2 regions of the Kitasatospora sp. NPDC094016 genome follow, and region 2 is predicted to be linked to the other one. Evidence: predicted binding sites of a transcription regulator. Region 2 holds the regulator's gene; the other holds the start of a gene.
What was found. Region 2 encodes HspR, which represses chaperone genes until heat shock. Its sites were predicted from a motif close to TTGAGNNNNNNNNNCTCAA; they were not measured.
Positions count from the first base shown of each region.

Region 1 (3,411 bases), on a different contig from region 2:
GTGCCGCCGCTGTGGTTGTTGTCCTGCTGAAGTTCTGTCACGGTCACGCCACCGCCCCCAGGGCTGCGGGCCGGCCACCTGTGGGGATGGCGGGGCTCCGCTCGTAGTCTTGTTCCGTCGTGGACTGTGCCGGGTCCGCCGTCCCGTCGTGCGTGCGGGTCGGCGGGCGGATTGCCTCCCGCCCACTTCTCCCGCGCACTTCGCAGCGTACGGACAGCGGATGCCTCCCGGCAGGTGGACCGGACGTTTCCGGCCCGTGGGCCGGCTGTCGGGCCGCCCTCGGAGCCCACTGCACGAGTGGGCACGGGCCGATACCTTACCCGGCGATTTTTCTCTGCGTAACGGTACGTATGCAGTCGAGTTGACGCCAAGTCGCCGGTCAGAGCCCCTGCCGGTGCGCTCGCCGGAAGAAGGTCTGGACCAATATCAGGAATCCGGGCGACCGGTTTCCCGGTGGTCTTCACCGCCTTTTCTCAGATGCCTCTCAGAACCTCGACGTAACGTGGCCACGACAACGCCCGCGGGGCGGGATCCGCGGCGCGCGCCGGTACGTTGGGCACCTGGGTGAGGGGCCGGTGGCTGCCGGCGTGGAGCGGAGGGCGGCATGGCTGGACTGCGGCGAGGTGCCGGACGGGTCGGGGCGTCGCCCGCCGGCCCGCCGTACGGGATGCTCCGGCACGGTCTGCGCACCGGCGTCGTCGAGTGGCTGCTGGCGCGGGTGCCGACACCCCGGCGAAACCCCTTCACCCTCGGCTATCTCGCCGTGGTGGGCGCCACCACGACCTTCGCCAAACTCGCCGACCCGGAACTCGTGCAACGGCTGCAGGAGGCCTCCAGCTCCGACGGCCACAACCTCCTGCAGCACCCCCTGCGCGCGCTGGTGCTCAGCGGCTTCTGGGTGGCCGGCGAGGTGTGGATGCCGTACCTGTGGGGATTCGCCGTCACCCTCGCGCCGCTGGAGCGCCGGATCGGCCCCGCCCGGGCGGCGGCGGTCTTCGCGATCGGGCACGTCACGGCCACGCTGCTGTCCCAGGGCGTGGTGATCACCGCGGTGGAGACCGGGCGGATGGAGACCGCGGCGCTGGACTACCTGGACATCGGCGTCAGCTACGGCGTGCTCACCTGCCTGGGCGCGGTGGCCGGGCTGCTGCCGTGGCGCGGGCGGCTGGTCGCGCTCGGCGGCGCCGGGCTGCTGATCGCCGAGCAGATCCTCACCGAGCGGGACCTGGTCACCGCCGTGGGGCACCCGGCCGCGGTGCTCACCGGGGTGGCGCTGTGGCGCTGGCTGCGCCGGGCCCAGGCCCGCCGGCCGCGGCCGAAGCCGCGGACGCGCCGGGTCGAGGCGCCGGCCGCGGGCTCCTCGCCCGCGCCGGGCGGCGCTCCGGTCCTGGACGTGCGCTGACCCTTCCGGGTGCCGCCCCGCGCGCTTTTGACGGCACGTCCCGCGCCCTCCCCCCGCTCGCTCCACACCCTCCTCCTGTTCGCTCATGGCGAACACCGCCCCGGGAACATCCGGCGCACGCCAGGCCTTAGTCAGGTCGACTCAACTTCACTGACTGGGGAGAGATCATGGCATCGACGTCCACACCGCTCACCCTGCCCGTGCTGCCGCTCGACGACGAGGTCGTCCTGCCGGGCATGGTCGTCCCGCTGGACCTCAAGGACACCGAGGTGCGCGCCGCGGTCGAGGCCGCCCGCGCGGCGGCCACCGGCACCGGCAAGCCGCAGGTCCTGCTGGTCCCGCGGGTGGACGGCTCGTACGCGGCGGTCGGCACCCTGGCCACCGTCGAGCAGGTCGGCCGGCTGGCCGACGGGGAGCCGGCCGCGCTGGTGCGCGCCGTGCGCCGGGTCCGCATCGGGGCCGGCACCACCGGCCCCGGCGCCGCCCTCTGGGTGGAGACCACGCCCTTCCGGGAGTCCTCGGTGGAGACCCCGGTGGCCGGCCGGGCCGCCGAGCTGGTCAAGGAGTACAAGGCGCTCTCCACCCAGTGGCTGCGCAGGCGCGGCGCCTGGCAGATCGTCGACCGGGTGGCCCAGATCGAGGGCGTCGGCGAGCTCGCCGACAACATCGGCTACGCGCCCTTCGCCACCGCCGAGCAGAAGCTCAAGGTGCTGCTGGAGGCCGACCAGGTCGCCCGCCTGGAGTACGCGCTGACCCTGCTGCGCGACCACCTCGCCGAGGAGGAGGTCAACGACACCATCCGCAAGGACGTCGAGGAGGGCGTGGCCAAGCAGCAGAAGGAGTTCCTGCTCCGCCGCCAGCTGGAGGCCGTCCGCAAGGAACTGGCCGAGCTCAACGGCGACCCGGCCGACGAGGAGGGCGACTACCGCGCCCGGGTCGAGGCCGCCGACCTGCCCGAGAAGGTCCGCGACGCGGCCCTCAAGGAGGTCGACAAGCTGGAGCGGGCCTCCGAGCAGTCCCCCGAGGGGCCCTGGATCCGCACCTGGCTGGACACCGTCCTGGAGCTGCCCTGGAACGAGCGCACCGAGGACGCGTACGACATCGCCGGCGCCCGCGCGGTGCTGGACGCCGACCACGCCGGCCTGGCCGACGTGAAGGACCGCATCGTCGAGTACCTCGCGGTGCGCAAGCGCCGGGCCGACCAGGGGCTCGGGCTGGTCGGCGGCCGGCGCGGCGGCGCGGTGCTGGCGCTGGTCGGTCCGCCCGGCGTCGGCAAGACCTCGCTCGGCGAGAGCGTGGCCCGCGCCATGGGCCGCACCTTCGTCCGGGTCGCGCTCGGCGGCGTCCGGGACGAGGCCGAGATCCGCGGCCACCGGCGCACCTACGTCGGCGCGCAGCCCGGCCGGCTCGTGCGGGCGATCAAGGAGGCCGGCTCGATGAACCCGGTCGTCCTGCTCGACGAGATCGACAAGGTCGGCTCCGACTACCGGGGCGACCCGGCCGCCGCCCTGCTGGAGGTGCTGGACCCGGCGCAGAACCACACCTTCCGGGACCACTACCTGGAGGTCGAACTCGACCTCTCGGACGTCGTCTTCCTCGCCACCGCCAACGTGCTGGAGGCCATCCCCGAGCCGCTGCTCGACCGGATGGAGCTCGTCCGCCTCGACGGCTACACCGAGGACGAGAAGGTCGTCATCGCCCGCGACCACCTGCTCCCGCGCCAGCGCGAGAAGGCCGGACTGGGCGGCGACCAGGTCAGCGTCGACGACGCGGCACTGCGCCGACTGGCCGGGGAGTACACCCGGGAGGCCGGCGTGCGGAACCTGGAGCGCTCGATCGCCCGGGTGCTGCGCAGGATCGCCGCCCAGGCCGAACTCGGCGAGCGCGAACTGCCCGCCGCGATCGGCCCGGACGAGCTGCGCGCCCTGATCGGCCGGCCCCACCACGTGCCGGAGGCCGCCCAGGCGCCGGCCGAGCGGCGCACCGCGGTCCCCGGCGTGGCCACCGGC
Region 1 is NZ_JBEOUK010000014.1:97,003-100,413, reverse strand. It holds gene ABT015_RS16005 (response regulator transcription factor) at 1-41, opposite strand, end outside; gene ABT015_RS16000 (rhomboid-like protein) at 605-1,402, shown strand; gene lon (endopeptidase La) at 1,570-3,411, shown strand, end outside.
Region 1: lon (endopeptidase La) is a predicted target of HspR. The motif match lies at 1,529-1,547, and genes of this name have one in related genera.

Region 2 (3,411 bases):
TCGGCAAGTGTGGTGAGCTTGCCGGGACCATCGGGAGCGAACTGATCGTCCATCGTTGCCGGGGACCGAGTCCACTCCCGCACGGTGGCATCTCCATGCCTGGCATGGAGATGACGCACTCCCCCCGAAGGGGGACTGTGGCGTCTACGTCGATACTGCGGCATTATGTGGGCGGTTGGAGGACACGTCCTCAATTTGTCTCGACACTGCGACTATTTGGAAGGTGTGATCGCGTGCCTCGCATGATCCGACACGTTCGCATCGCGGCGGCCACGGTCGCTGTGGTTATCGCCGTACTGGCCGGTGGCGCTCAGCTCCAGGCCTCTGGGGGCGGCTCGGCGGATCGAGGGGCCTCGGTGACCCAGCAGGCGAAGACCGGCGTCATGACGCTGGAGAGCGACAGCAACTGGACCTGAGACGGGGCCAGTTGGGTTCTCGGGGTGGGCCTGGCCGGGATCCCGCGTCGCGACGCGGGGTCAGGCCGGCCGGTTCGACGACCTAGGCGGGGACGTCCGGATCCCGGTGCTGAGCGGCGCGAGCGAGGACGTAGCCCAGCTGAAAGAGCGAATCCACCTGGTAGTCCTCTCTCATGTCCGCTATGTGGCGTGCGAGAGTACGCTCGCTGATCCCGAGGCTGCGGGCTATCACGCGGTGGCTGGTGCCTTTGAGCAAAAGGTCGATGATCGTCTGTCGCAGGCTTGATATCACCTGCTGCGGGACGATGCGGGCGCCGTCGAATTCCAGCGCGTGGCTCCAGTGCCGCTCGAAGATCTCGGAGACGAGGAAGCTGATAATGGCGCGGTCGTGTATGAACGCCGCGACATTCAGATCGTCCGCGACCGGGATGATCGCGGTCCGCCGGTCGACGATGATGAGTCTGGCGTACGGCTCGTCAAGAGTTCTGACGTGTCCGCCCGCTTCGGTGATCGCCAGGACGTAGTCCCGGGTGGCCGGGTGGTAGCGGGTGCTCGGGTGATAGATCGTCCGGGCCAACGCACCCCGTTGGAGCAGCGCGAGGTCACGGTCACGGCTTCCGGCGAGGGCTTCCGGCGGGCGGGGGCCCCCGGGCTGTGCGGCGAGGAACTCCTCGGTGCAACTGTTCGCCAGTTGGCTGAGCCGCTGGTTGATGAGGGCCTTTCCCCGGACGTACTCGATACTTCCACCGGATTGCATCGGGGTGTTGAAGGCCTCTGCCAACTCCTTCAAGTCGGTGGGCAGTTCCTCGGCCCGGGACAAGAGGTCGAGCGCCTTGCGTTGCCACGACGCGATGAGGCCGACGGAAAGCTGCTGGGGGTCGACCGCGATGAGCACATCGTCCTCGTCCGTGTCGGGCACCAACAGGCCGATATCGAGGAGTTCTTGCAGATGCTTGGTCTCGGCCTTTACACGCTCTTGGCGCGTAAGTCGGCCATGATTGCCGACCACGTGGAGATAGAGATTCCGGGCATCGGCCGAGAGAACACCGAGCCCGCCTGACGTGAGCCCTGGCTCGGCCGTCTCTGGCATTTGCGGCTCCTTGGTGTTGTACAGATCCGGACGAGGGCTGGACAGGTCGGTCCCGGCTGGGATCATAGGCGCCTTTCACGCGGTTCGGAGTCGACGTGCAGCCTCGATGTGTGTCTGCTGACAGCACCCTCTCACCAAGACCGAGCCGCCGGCACCCCCCGGGTGGAGGGGAGCCGGCGGCCGGAGGTGTTCAGCCAAGTCTCAGCGTTTGGGGCGCCAGACGACCAGGGCGCTGGACTGGGTGGGGGGCTGGTAGGGGACGAGGTCGCGGCGGTAGGAGGCGTGGACGGCGGCCTCGCGCTGCTGGAGGGCGCTGGTGGCGCCTTCGAGGGAGTCGACCAGTTCGCCGATGCGGGACTGGAGCGCGCTGACCTGGTTCTCCAGCTCGATGATCCGCTTGATGCCGGCCAGGTTGATGCCCTCGTCCTGGGAGAGCCGCTGGACCTCGCGCAGCTGCTGGATGTCGCGCGCGGAGTAGCGACGGCCCCGGCCGGCGGTGCGGTCGGGGCTGACCAGACCGAGGCGGTCGTACTGGCGCAGGGTCTGCGGGTGCAGGCCGGACAGTTCGGCGGCGACGGAGATGACGTACACCGGGGTGTCCTCGGTGAGGACGTACTGCGGCGGGGCGGTGGGCCGCCGGGTGCGGCGGCCGTCGCCCGGCAAGCCGGAGCCGATGCCGGGCAGGCCTTCACCGATGCCGGGGCCGATGGGGCTGTCGGGGATCATCTGGTCGTCACGCTCCCTTCGCCGCCCGGAACAGGGCGGCTCGTGGGTCGTCGGAGGCGGTGGCCTCGCGGTACTGCTCCAGGGCGTTCAGCGCGTCCCCGGCGACGTGCCGAGGCACCACGACCTCGATGGTGACGAGGAGGTCGCCGCGGGTGCCGTCCTTGCGGGTGGCGCCCTTGCCGCGGGCGCGCATGGTGAGGCCGTTGGCGCTGCCGGGGGGCAGCTTCAGCTTCACGGCCGGCCCGTTCAGCGTGGGCACCTCGATGGTGGCGCCGAGGGTGGCTTCGGGGAAGGTGACGGGGACGGTGACGGTGAGGTTGTCCCCCTTGCGCCCGAACACGGGGTGCTGGCCGACGTGCACGGTGACGTAGAGGTCGCCGGGCTGGCCGCCGCGTTCGCCCTGGGCGCCCTTGCCCTTGAGCCGGATGCGCTGGGCGTCCTGGACGCCGGCCGGGATGCGGACCTGCATGGTGTGGGCGGAGCTGGCCCGGCCGCTGCCGTGGCAGTCGACGCACGGGTCGTCGACGATCATGCCGCGCCCGCGGCAGTCCTTGCACGGCTCGGAGAGCGCGAACGCGCCCTGGCCGCGGCTGACGGTGCCGGCGCCGACGCAGGTCGGGCAGACCCGCGGGGTGGTGCCGGACTTGGCGCCGGTGCCGTTGCAGGTGCGGCAGGGGGCCTGGCTGGTCATCCGCAGCGGGACGGTCGCACCGTCGACGGCCTCGTCGAAGGCGAGGGTCACCTCGGTCTCGACGTCGGCGCCGCGCCGGGGCTGGGCCTGCCGGCCGCCGCCGCGGTTGAAGAGCCCGCCGAAGACGTCGCCGAGCCCGCCGCTGCCGGTGTTCTGGCTGCCGCTGAAGAGGTCGCCGAAGTCGAAGTTGTAGCTGCCGTTGCCCTGGCCGGGGCCGCCGGCCCGGAAGCCGCCGTTGGCGAAGAGGCTGCGGGCCTCGTCGTACTCCTTGCGGCGCTTCTCGTCGGACAGGACGTCGTAGGCCTCGGAGATGTCCTTGAAGCGTTCTTCGGCCTTGGCGTCGCCCTTGTTGGCGTCCGGGTGGAATTCGCGCGCGAGCTTGCGGTAGGTCTTCTTGATCTCGGCGGCGGTGGCGTCCTTGGGCACGCCGAGGACCTTGTAGTAGTCCTTCTCCACGTAGTCCTTGCCACTCATGCGTCCACCTCGCT
Region 2 is NZ_JBEOUK010000003.1:142,383-145,793, reverse strand. It holds gene ABT015_RS04170 (hypothetical protein) at 243-416, shown strand; gene ABT015_RS04165 (hypothetical protein) at 499-1,506, opposite strand; gene ABT015_RS04160 (heat shock protein transcriptional repressor HspR) at 1,708-2,232, opposite strand; gene dnaJ (molecular chaperone DnaJ) at 2,240-3,397, opposite strand.